DNA from 4 places in the Streptomyces sp. NPDC021019 genome. Region 4 is predicted to be linked to each of the others. Evidence: riboswitches for the same ligand, from Rfam matches in the RefSeq annotation. Region 4 holds a riboswitch; each other region holds the start of a gene.
What was found. Region 4 has a riboswitch for cyclic di-AMP ahead of ACH4RG_RS34495 (M23 family metallopeptidase). Riboswitches for the same ligand answer to the same signal wherever they lie in the genome.

Region 1 (2,885 bases), on a different contig from region 4:
ATCGCCCAGTTCTCCAGGGTCTGCGCGACCATGTTGGCCTGCTTGTTCTCCCGGCGGGTCGCGATGGAGCCCTCGTCGTACTCGATGTCCTCGGGGTTGACGATGACCTCGATGTTGGGGGAGTGGTCCAGCTCCCGCAGTTCCATCGGGCTGAACTTGGCCTGTGCGGGGCCACGCCGCCCGAACACGTGCACCTCCAGCGCCTTGTTCTCCTTGAGGCCCTGGTACACGTTGTCCGGGATCTCGGTGGGCAGCAGTTCGTCCGCCGTCTTGGCCAGGACGCGGGCGACGTCCAGCGCCACGTTCCCGACGCCGAGCACGGCGACCTTCTCCGCGGTGAGCGGCCAGGTGCGCGGGACCTCGGGGTGCCCGTCGTACCAGGACACGAACTCGGCCGCGCCGTAGGAGCCGTCCAGCTGGATCCCGGGGACGTCGAGCGCCCGGTCGGCCTCGGCGCCGGTGGAGAAGATCACCGCGTCGTAGAACGACCGCAGGTCGTCCAGGCCGATGTCGTGCGGGTAGCTGACGTTTCCGAAGAGCCGGATCTGGGGCTTGTCCAGCACCTGGTGCAGAGCTTTGACGATGCCCTTGATCCGCGGGTGGTCGGGGGCCACGCCGTAGCGGATGAGGCCGAAGGGCGCGGGCATGCGCTCGAAGAGGTCGATGGAGACCCCCGGGTCCTGGCAGACCTCGGATTTGAGCAGCGCGTCCGCAGCGTAGATACCGGCGGGGCCGGCTCCGACAATGGCGACGCGGACGGGGCGTGTCATGGCGTGGTGATCCTTCGGGGCGGGCGAACGCGGGCAGGTACAGCGTACGTCGGAGGTAAGGGTTGGCTTACTAGTCTCCACCGCACACCGTAAGCGATCGCCCCGCGGGCCCTTCGACCGGCCCCGCCTGGAGTGCCCGATTAGCCCGTTTTCTTGTGCCGGTATGGGCGATTTGGTTCTTTTGGGAATTCTGCTAAATAAGGGGCCTATTGGGGTTGCTGGGGTATTTGTTTGAGCTCATTTTCGCCATCGCCGCGAGGAAGTGGTGAGCGTCACGTCCGAAGCGGGCGACGCGGAAGCGGAAGCATCGGTTCCCTTCCGTGCGGGGAAAGTTGACGGCGTGACGGAATGATCCGATCCGGCGATTCCGCCTTTCGATCTTGCGCGGAAAAGGAGCTTCGGAATGTGGGGCTTGTTCTGTTCGATGTTTCTCGCCTACGGTCACCGTCAATCCGGATGGAACGCCGAATCCTGCCGCCGTCCGGGAATCCGAAACCCACTCACGTACGGCAGGAGCGGGGGACCCAGGTAAGTCGCCGATCCGTGACCGGAACGGCTTGGGGTGAAGCCGCACGAGCGTGCGGCCAGACATCTCCCGTCTGAACCCGACAGCTCACCCCGCAGGCGCCGGAGAGGAAATCCCCCATGCCCGCACAGGGTAAGCACCGTCGTTCCCAGTCCACCTCGCTGCGCCGCGGCCTCGCCGCCGTGACCACCGGTGGAGCCGTCCTCGCCCTCCCGGTGATCGGTGCCACCAGTGCCTTCGCGGCCCCGGTGCCCGCCGCCGCGCCGCAGCAGGCCGTGGCGCCCGCCTCGGTGGCCCAGGCGAATTCCGCCGTGCGGGCCGCGCCCGCCCAGCATTCCGTGGCGGCCGGTGAAACGCTTTCCAAGATCGCCCGCGAATATTCTGTCAGCGGCGGCTGGGAGAAGCTGTACGAAGGCAACCGGAAGATCATCGGAGATAATCCCGATCTCATTCAGCCCGGAATCAAGCTGATCCTCGGAACCACGGCCGAGGCCCCTTCGGGCGGTAAGGCGGACAAGGCCGCCCAGGCTTCCCCGTCCACCGCGCGCGGTGCCGAGGCGAACCGTGCCGACCGTTCGGAGCGCGTCAACGCCGTGCCCGCGGCAAAGGCCGCGCCGGCCGCCGAAAAGGCCGTCACGTACACGAACGACCTCGATGGCTGGATCAAGGAGTCGCTGGCGGTCATGGCCGAGCGGGGCATCCCCGGCACCTACGAGGGCATCCACCGCAACATCATGCGGGAGTCCTCGGGCAACCCGGTCGCGATCAACAACTGGGACTCCAACGCGGTCAAGGGCACCCCGTCCAAGGGGCTGCTCCAGGTCATCGACCCGACGTTCCAGGCCTACCACGTGCCCGGCACCTCGACCGACAGCTACGACCCGGTCGCCAACATCACGGCCGCGTGCAACTACGCCGCGGACCGGTACGGCTCGATCGACAACGTCTTCGGCGCCTACTGATCCTTCGCGCCCGCGCCCGAGGGGCCCCGGACCCCATGGTCCGGGGCCCCTCGGGCGTACCGGGAAGTTACCCCCAAGTTTCTCGTGACTTACCACGCGATCGACAGTAGAACCTGTTGCACTCTGTCGAGAGTGAGGGAAGGCACATGGAGGACACGACCATGATAGATGCCGAGGCCAAGGGTGTCTCGCGTCGAAGATTCATCGCTGGAACAGGTTCTCTTCTGGGTGCTGCGGCGATCGCCGGGCACACCGCACCCGCGTGGGCGGGCGTCCGGGCGGCAACAGCGCCGATCGGCTCCGGGGCCCGGGTGCCGGTACTGGTCGTCGGCACCGGCTACGGCGGCTCCGTGGCCGCCCTCCGGCTCGCCCAGGCCGGCGTCGACGTCCATATGGTCGAGATGGGCATGGCCTGGGACACGCCGGGCGCGGACGGCAAGATCTTCGCCAACACCACCAGGCCCGACGACCGCTCCTTCTGGCTGCGGACCCGGACCAAGCAGCCGCTGAGCAACTTCCTCGGCTTCCCGATCGACAAGGACGTCAACCGCTACACCGGCATCCTGGACGCCGAGGAGTTCGCCGGCATCACCGTCTACCAGGGCCGTGGTGTAGGCGGTGGGTCAC
Region 2 (2,885 bases), on a different contig from region 4:
CCCGCCTTCGCGTCGCCCGCGTCGGTGAGCCGGTCGATCTCGTCGGCGACGAACTGCGCCTCGTCGTGCTCGGTGTCGGCGACGTAGCCGGTGATGCGGGCGCCGCTGCCGGCGTTGGTCCAGAGGTTCTTGGGGCGGCGGCTCTCGTTGCGCTCGATGACGGCGTTGGCGGCGGAGAGGATCGTCTGCGTGGAGCGGTAGTTCTGCTCCAGGAGGATCGTCGTCGCGCTCGGGTAGTCCTCCTCGAACTGGAGGATGTTGCGGATGGTCGCGCCCCGGAAGGCGTAGATCGACTGGTCCGCGTCGCCCACCACGCACAGCTCGGCGGGTGCGTCGGCCTCCCCGGCCGGGCCAACCAGCTCGCGTACCAGCGTGTACTGGGCGTGGTTGGTGTCCTGGTACTCGTCGACGAGGACGTGGCGGAAGCGGCGGCGGTAGTGCTCGGCGACGTCCGGGAAGGCCTGGAGGAGGTGGACCGTCGTCATGATGATGTCGTCGAAGTCCAGAGCGTTGGCCTCGCGCAGGCGGGCCTGGTAGAGCGCGTACGCCTGGGCCAGGGTCTTCTCGAACCCGTCCATGGCCTGCCCGGCGAAGGTCTCCTCGTCGATGAGCTCGTTCTTGAGGTTGGAGACCTTGGCGGTGAAGGACTTCGGCGGAAACTGCTTCGGGTCCAGGTCGAGGTCGCGGCAGACCAGGGCCATCAGGCGCTTGGAGTCGGCGGCGTCGTAGATCGAGAACGACGAGGTGAAGCCGAGCTTCTTCGACTCGCGGCGCAGGATGCGGACGCACGCGCTGTGGAAGGTCATGACCCACATGGCGTTGGCGCGGGGGCCGACGAGCTGCTCGACGCGCTCCTTCATCTCGCCCGCGGCCTTGTTGGTGAAGGTGATCGCGAGGATCTGGCCGGGGTGCGTCCCGCGCTCGGCCAGCAGGTGGGCGATGCGGTGGGTGAGGACGCGGGTCTTGCCGGAGCCGGCTCCGGCGACGATGAGCAGCGGGGACCCGGCGTGCACGACGGCGGCGCGCTGCTCGGTGTTCAACCCGTCGAGCAGGGCGGCGGAGTCGATCACCGGGCGCGCGTGACCGTCACGGTAGTACCCGTCCCGGGGCGGCGGGGGCGCGTCGTAGACGCCCCCGAAGAGACCCTCCGGCACCGCTTCGGGCGCGTGGTCCTCGGGGGGCGGCGGGGGGCCGTCCTCCGCGGGCTGGAGGCCGGTCAGGAAACTGTCGTCAAAGAGGCTGCTCATCGCCTCCCGAGTCTAGGCGGCCGGACTGACAACCTTCCGCCGAAGGCGAGAAGGGGCCGCTCACACCACACCGCCACCCGTACGCACGGGGACCGGACGGCGACGTTCCGTGAAGGAGTGCCCGGTCGGAGGGGGTGCCGGACGCCCGATCCGGAAAGGTCACGAAAATGTATCGGGCATATCGCTCATCGTCCTTCCCAGCGGCGGTGCCGGTTGGCTAGCGTGCTCGATCAGGTGATCCGTACCTCCCTGAGGCGAACCACGCCTGACGGACACCTCTGCCGAATCCGTCCTGCCGCGCCGGTGGTTCGGAACCGGGGACCCACACGCAGCACCGGGGTGAATCGGTCCGTGCCCTCGCGTCCGGACCGTAGGACAGCCTTCCGTTCCGTCCGAACCCGACAGCTAACCCGGTAGGCGGTCCACGGAAGGAGATGCCGGTCTTGGCATCGCATCGCAAGCCGCGCACGAAGGTGCGCACCACCACCCCCGCCGTCGGGCTGACGACGGCCGCGCTCGCCTCCGTGACGCTGCTCTCCACGCAGAGCGCCACGGCCGCACCGGCGGAGCCGAAGCCCGCCATCGAGGAAGTGCGGAAGAAGGTCGACGCCCTGTACCGACAGGCGGGCACCGCGACCCAGGAGTACAACCGGGCCAAGGCCGCCTCCGCGTCCCAGCAGACGAAGGTCGACACGCTGCTCTCCGACGTGGCGAAGCGTGCCGAGAAGATCAACGAGGCGCGCCGGGCGCTGGGCTCCTACGCCGCGGCCCAGTACCGCAACGGGGGCATCGCGCCCGCGGCGACGTTCTTCCTGGCGGACAACCCGCAGGGGTACTTCGACCAGAGCCGGCTGATGGACCGGGCGACGGAACGGCAGCAGAAGGCCGTCGACGAGGTCCGTACGCAGCAGGCCTCGGCGGCGAAGAAGCGCGCGGAGGCGGTGAAGAGCCTGGAGACCCTCACCGAGACGCAGGCCACGCTCGCCTCCAGCAAGAAGGACGTGCAGACCAAGCTCACCGAGGCCCGGGGCCTGCTGTCGAGGCTGACCGCCGAGGAGAAGGCGCGGCTTGCGGAGCTGGAGCGCGAGAAGGAGGCCGAGGCGAAGGAGAAGGCGGCGAAGCTGGCCGCCCGGCAGGCCGCCGAGGCGAAGGAGAAGGCCGAGGCCGAGGAGAAGGCCCGCGAAGAGGCGGCGAAGGAGTCCGGCGGCGGTTCGGGTACGGGATCCGGTTCCGGTCCGGGAACGGATCCGGGCTCCGGCTCCGGCTCCGGTACGGACAGTGGTTACGCCGCCAAGGCGGAGAAGGTCCTGGCCTTCGCCCGCGCCCAGATCGGGAAGCCGTACGTGTGGGGCGCGTCGGGCCCCTCCAGTTACGACTGCTCGGGGCTGACGCAGGCGGCCTGGCGGGAGGCGGGTGTGACCCTGCCCCGGACGACCTGGGACCAGGTGGAGTTCGGGACGCGGGTCGCCACGTCCGACCTGCTCCCCGGAGACCTGGTCTTCTTCTACGACGACATCAGCCACGTCGGCATCTACAAGGGCGACGGAATGATGATCCACGCCCCGAAGCCGGGTGCGAACGTGCGCGAGGAATCGATCTACTCCATGCCGATCTACGGAAGCGTGCGCCCCGCGTAGG
Region 3 (2,885 bases), on a different contig from region 4:
GGACTCCGCGCCGATCGGGGCGATCATGAACTCCTGGACGTCCACGTTGGAGTCGGCGTGCGAGCCGCCGTTCAGGATGTTCATCATCGGAACGGGCAGCAGGTGCGCGTTCGGGCCGCCGAGGTAGCGGAAGAGCGGCAGGTCGGACGCCTCGGAAGCGGCGTGCGCGACGGCCAGCGAGACGCCGAGGATGGCGTTCGCGCCGAGCGAGGCCTTGTTCTCGGTGGCGTCCAGGTCGAACATCGCCTGGTCGATGAGGCGCTGCTCGGTGGCGTCGTACCCGACGAGCTCCGGGCCGATCTGCTCGATGACGGCGAGGACGGCCTTCTCGACACCCTTGCCCATGTAGCGGTTGGGGTCACCGTCGCGAAGCTCGATGGCCTCGAACGCACCGGTGGAGGCTCCGGACGGAACAGCAGCACGGCCCGTGCTGCCGTCGTCGAGGCCAACCTCGACCTCGACCGTGGGGTTGCCCCGGGAGTCGAGGATTTCCCTGGCTACGACGACGTCGATGGACGGCACGAGGCATCTCCTTCTGGGATCTGACACTGGTTGTGCAGGGTCACTGTGGCCTTGCGGCACGAGCCTATCGGGCCCGGCCACGTCGGCCAGCCGACCGCCCGCCTCCTGGGACGAAAAAGGGCCCAAGAACCTGCATCACGGGACAAAACTCTAGAAACCTACTGAGCGGTAATGACAAGAGGTGAACACATGCGGGCCATCGGCGCCCCGCCGCCACGAAGAACCCGGCCCGGCGCGCTGGTGGGACGAGCGCGCCGGGCCGGGGAGCCGTGCGAGGAGAAGTGCCGCCGGACGCTTCTCCTCCGGGGAGGAGAGACGGCTGTTACTTCAGGTGGAGCTGCTGACCCGGGAAGATCAGGTCGGCGTCCTTGACGATGTCGTCGTTGAGCTTGAAGAGCTTGCTCCAGCCGCCCTTGACGCCCTCCGCCTCGGCGATGGTGCTCAGGGTGTCGCCGGCCTCGACCTTGTACTCGCCGTCGCCCTTCTGGACCTTCTCGCCGGTCGGGGTGGTGACGGTCTTCTTGCTCTCGGCCTTGGGGGCCTCGCGCTGCTCGGAGCGCGTGGTGGGCTGCTCGGCCTGGCGCTCGGGCTGCGCCTGCTCGGGCTTGCTCTCGCCGGAGCCGGAGCCGGTGTTCACGCCCGGGTCCACACCGTCGTTGGTGAGGCCGCCGGCGCCGGCGCAGGCCCAGGCGCCCGGGCCCTGCATGTCGAGGAGCTTCTCGGCGGTGGCGATCTGCTGGTCCTTGGAGGCCAGGTCGGCACGGGAGGCGTACTGCGTACCGCCGGCGGCGGCCCAGCTGGACTGCGAGAACTGCAGTCCGCCGTAGTAGCCGTTGCCGGTGTTGATGGACCAGTTGCCGCCGGACTCGCACTGGGCGACGGCGTCCCAGGTCTCGACGGAGGCGGCGGAAGCGTTGGTCGCGCCCATCAGCGGGACCGCGATGGCGGCACCGGTGACACCCGCGAGGGTGGCGATACGGGTGGCCTTGGACGGGCGGCGGTGCTTGCCCTTGCTGTTCAGCAGCATGGAACGAATCTCCTCACCGACGCCTACGAGGTGAGCTGTCGGGTTCGGGCTGATGAGTTGCCCGGTCGCGCGGTGCTGCTCGCGACTTCACCCCTAGCCGGTCCCGTACGTCCTCGTCGGTTCGACGAGGCGTCCGGACCCGGCGGCTTACCTGGGTCCCCCGCTCCTGCCTACGGCGCTTACGCGTCTGTTCCCTTCGACCGACGGCAGGATTCGGCGTGACGGTCGACGGGGCCCGCGGTGCGAGCGGTTCCGACCGTAAACACAGGCAACCCCGACATTCAAAGATGGACATAGGGGGCAATCAGCCCGAACTCGCCATGGCCTTGGGGGTGTTTCCGCAGGTGGGGGGCGATGCATCCGGACCAGCCGGACGGAGCGCGCCAGTTGAAGCAAAGAGACCCATGTCTCACTTACACAAAGTGGACATAGGCCTCTTAACTGCCTCGATTTTCGGGGGGTTTTCCCGATTCGCTCAGTTGGCGGCGGGCGTCTCGGCGCCCTCCGGCGCGGCCGGGTCCGCGCTCTTGCCCGCACCCCGGTCACCGTCCTCGACCGCACCCCGGTCCAGGCCCAGGTCCAGGTTCTGGCCGGGCAGGATCAGGTCCGGGTCGGAGCCCAGGAGGCCCCTGTTCGTCTCGTACAGGCCGGTCCAGCCGCCGGGGACCTCCTGGGCGTCGGCGATCGTCCAGAGGTTGTCCCCGGGCCGCACCGTGTACCCGTCGGCCGTCGCCGCGCCGCCGTCCCGCGCGTCGCCTTCGCCGCGCGAGGCGTGCCGGCCGGAGTCGCGGGGACCGTCCTGCCGGCCCGCGTCGGCCTCCTCGGGCGCGGGGGCGCCCCGGTGCTTGCCCCCCTTGCCGCCCTCGTCCGCCGAGGCGTCGGGGGCGGTGGAGGGGTCCGAGGCGTCGGGGGCGTCGGAGGCGGGCGGGGCGGAGGGCGTCACCGAGGAGTCGGGAGCCTCGCCCCCCTTCTCCGCGCCACCACTGCCGCTCCCGTCCGCCTCACCGCTCTTCCCGCCCTTGCCGGAGCCACCGGAGCCACCGGTTGAGTCCGCTTCGTCGGTCGGGGGAGAGGCCGGGTCGGCCGAGGGGTCCGTCGAGGGGTCCACCGACGGATCCGCGGACGGGGAGGTGCCCGGGTCGACGCCGGGCAGGCCGCCGTCCACCGCGAGGCCGGAGATCACCGCGCAGCTGGGCCACGCCTTCGGGCCCTGGTCGTCCAGGACCTTCTCGGCGACGGAGATCTGCTGCGATCGGCTCGCGAGGTCGGCGCGGGGCGCGAACGCGGTGCCGCCGTACGCCGACCAGGTCTCCTGCGAGAACTGGAGCCCGCCGTA
Region 4 (2,885 bases):
AGTGGCTCCAGGAGCATCCGCACTTCCAGGAGGTCGGCGGCCTCCTGCGCGGTGGGCTCGGCGACACAGGCGCCGGCGTGTCTGCGGGTGACCACGAAACCCTCGGACTCCAGCGTGCGCAGGGCCTCGCGGACCGGGACGCGGGAGACCCCGTAACGGCGGGCCAGCAACTCCTCGGTGAGGCGGCTGCCGCGTTCGTGGACACCGGAGACGATGTCGTCACGGATTGCCGTGCATACCGAATGCGCGGGAATGCGCATGTCCGAACCTCCGCCTTGATCCCCGCGAAACGCGGCCGCCCGACGTCTTTTCCGTGACTCTATTGCAATCTGCCGGAATTTCCGATGGCAGGCCGGAATCCATGGATATCCACGGGTCGGAATCGCCGAAGGCCCCGGTGGGCGCCGGGGCCTTCGGACGGGGTCGCGCGGGGCGGGTCAGACGTTCAGTCCGTGGGAGCGCAGGTAGCCGACGGGGTCCATGTCGGAGCCGTAGTCGGGGCTGGTCCGGGCCTCGAAGTGCAGGTGCGGGCCGGTGGAGTTGCCGGTGGAGCCGGAGAGGCCGATCTGCTGGCCGGAGGAGACGCTCTGGCCGACGGAGACGCCGATCGAGGAGAGGTGGCCGTACTGGGTGTACGTGCCGTCCGTCATCCGGAGCACGATGTTGTTGCCGTACGCGCCGCCCCAGCCGGCCTCGACGACCGTCCCGGCGCCGACGGCGACGACGGAGCTGCCGGAGGCGGCCATGAAGTCCACGCCGGAGTGGCTGCCGGAGGACCAGAGCGAACCGCCGGACTTGTAGCCGGTGGTGACGTGAGAGCCGGCGACCGGCAGGTGGAAGGCGTTCAGGCGGGCGCGCTCGGCGGCGCGGGCGGCGCGGGCCTTCTCCTCACGGATCTCCTCGGCGCGGGCCTCGGCCTTGCGCTCGGCCTCCGCCTTCGCCTTGGCCTTGGCGGCCTTCTCGCGGGCCTCCGCGGCGGCCTTGGCCTTCGCCTTCGCGATCGCGTCGGCCTGCTGCTTCTGGGCGTGGGCCTGCGCGTCTATCTGCTCGGCGAGAGTGGCGTCGAGGGCGACGGCCTGGGTGAGGCCGGTGTCGGCGACCTGGGCGGCCTCGGTGTCCGCGGCGAGGGCCGGGGAGGCCAGCGAGCCGAGGACTCCGGTGGTGGCCAGAGCCGCGATGCCGGCGGCCTGGGCGCTCCGGCGCGTGAGGCGGCTCGGGGCACGGTGCTTCCCGGTGGCACGGGTGAACGCCATGGAGGGGCTGATCCTTTCCTTCCTTCTCGCCTACCGGGTTAGCTGACGGGTTCGGAGCAGGAAGGTCTCCTACGGATCCCCGCGCCGGTCTCGCGGCACGGACCTCCGATTCACCCCAGGGACTGCGTGGGTCCCCGGCTCCCCAGGCTCGCGCCTGACGGGGACTCGGCGATGGCTGCCCGGCGCCGCGGCTGCGGCATACGGGTGGCGGACAGCCGAGCCGACGCTAGGCCGGGCGGCTTCCCATCGCCAAACGGACCAGGGGATTTGTCGTACATCCCACAGGGCAGACAGGCATCCTCTCTCCCAAAGGTGATGGATTGGGTTAATCGACCAAAAAGGGAAGGACCCCGACGAATATGCGTTCGTCGGGGTCCTGTTCGCGGCGGTGGGCCACACCTGAGTCAGCCGGTGACGACGGACACCTCTCCGATGCCGAGGGCCTTCACGGGCTCCTCGATCCGGGCGGCGTCCCCCACGAGCACCGTGACCAGCCGGTCGACCGGGAAGGCGCTGACCACGGCGGCGGTCGCCTCCACGGTGCCCGTCTCGGCGAGCCGGGCGTAGAGGTGGGCCTGGTAGTCGTCGGGGAGGTGCTGCTCGACCTGGTCGGCCAGCGTGCTCGCGACGGAGGCGGCGGTCTCGAACTTCAGCGGGGCGACGCCCACCAGGTTCTGCACGGCCGTCTCACGCTCGGCGTCGGTCAGCCCCTCGGCGGCCAGCGTCCGCAGGACCTTCCAGAGGTCGTCCAGCGCCGGTCCGGTGGACTCCGTGTCCACCGAGCCGCTGATCGCGAGCATGGCCGCGCCGCCCGCGTCCGGGCCGCTGGAGCGCAGCACCTGGGCGAAGGCCCGCACCCCGTAGGTGTAGCCCTTCTCCTCGCGCAGCACCCGGTCCAGCCGGGAGGTGAGGGTGCCGCCCAGGCAGTAGGTGCCGAGCACCTGGGCGGGCCACACACGCTCGTGCCGGTCGGCGCCGATGCGACCGATCAGCAGCTGGGTCTGGACCGCGCCCGGCCGGTCCACGATCACGACGCGGCCGGTGTCGTTCGCGGTGATGGGCGGCACCGGGCGGGCCTGACCGGCGTTGCCCGACCAGTCGCCGAGGGTCTCCGCCAGCAGCGCGTCCAGGTCGATACCGGTCAGGTCGCCGACGATCACGGCCGTCGCGGTGGACGGACGGACATGGGCGTCGAAGAAGGCGCGCACGGCCCTCTCGTCGATCCGCCGGACGGTCTCCTCGGTGCCCAGGCGCGGGCGGGACATCCGGGCGGTGGCCGGGAACAGCTCCTTGGAGAGCTGCTTGGCGGCGCGCCGGGACGGGTTGGCGTGCTCGTGCGGGATCTCGTCGAGACGGTTGCCGACGAGGCGCTCGATCTCGCTCCCGTCGAACGCCGGGGCCCGCAGCGCCTCGGCGACCAGCCCGAGGGCCTTGGCCAGCCGGGAGACCGGGACCTCCAGGGAGACCCGGACGCCGGGGTGGTCGGCGTGCGCGTCGAGCGTGGCGCCGCAGCGCTCCAGCTCGGCGGCGAACTCCTCGGCGCTGTGCTTGTCGGTGCCCTCCGAGAGCGCCCGCGACATGATCGTGGCCACACCGTCCAGGCCCTCGGGCTCGGCCTCCAGCGGCGCGTCC

Region 1: it holds a riboswitch for cyclic di-AMP, as region 4 does, so the genes downstream of both, ACH4RG_RS21130 (transglycosylase SLT domain-containing protein) here and ACH4RG_RS34495 (M23 family metallopeptidase) in region 4, are expected to answer to the same signal.
Region 2: it holds a riboswitch for cyclic di-AMP, as region 4 does, so the genes downstream of both, ACH4RG_RS06195 (NlpC/P60 family protein) here and ACH4RG_RS34495 (M23 family metallopeptidase) in region 4, are expected to answer to the same signal.
Region 3: it holds a riboswitch for cyclic di-AMP, as region 4 does, so the genes downstream of both, ACH4RG_RS23580 (transglycosylase family protein) here and ACH4RG_RS34495 (M23 family metallopeptidase) in region 4, are expected to answer to the same signal.

What each region holds. Positions count from the first base shown of each region.
Region 1 is NZ_JBIRQR010000003.1:803,937-806,821, forward strand. It holds gene ACH4RG_RS21125 (FAD-dependent oxidoreductase) at 1-770, opposite strand, end outside; cyclic di-AMP (ydaO/yuaA leader) riboswitch at 1,223-1,410, shown strand; gene ACH4RG_RS21130 (transglycosylase SLT domain-containing protein) at 1,416-2,258, shown strand; gene ACH4RG_RS21135 (GMC oxidoreductase) at 2,405-2,885, shown strand, end outside.
Region 2 is NZ_JBIRQR010000001.1:1,314,338-1,317,222, reverse strand. It holds gene pcrA (DNA helicase PcrA) at 1-1,247, opposite strand, end outside; cyclic di-AMP (ydaO/yuaA leader) riboswitch at 1,517-1,683, shown strand; gene ACH4RG_RS06195 (NlpC/P60 family protein) at 1,682-2,884, shown strand.
Region 3 is NZ_JBIRQR010000004.1:199,228-202,112, forward strand. It holds gene eno (phosphopyruvate hydratase) at 1-522, opposite strand, end outside; gene ACH4RG_RS23580 (transglycosylase family protein) at 845-1,549, opposite strand; cyclic di-AMP (ydaO/yuaA leader) riboswitch at 1,555-1,737, opposite strand; gene ACH4RG_RS23585 (transglycosylase family protein) at 2,025-2,885, opposite strand, start outside.
Region 4 is NZ_JBIRQR010000010.1:115,871-118,755, reverse strand. It holds gene ACH4RG_RS34500 (GntR family transcriptional regulator) at 1-260, opposite strand, end outside; gene ACH4RG_RS34495 (M23 family metallopeptidase) at 438-1,253, opposite strand; cyclic di-AMP (ydaO/yuaA leader) riboswitch at 1,267-1,434, opposite strand; gene ACH4RG_RS34490 (M16 family metallopeptidase) at 1,658-2,885, opposite strand, start outside.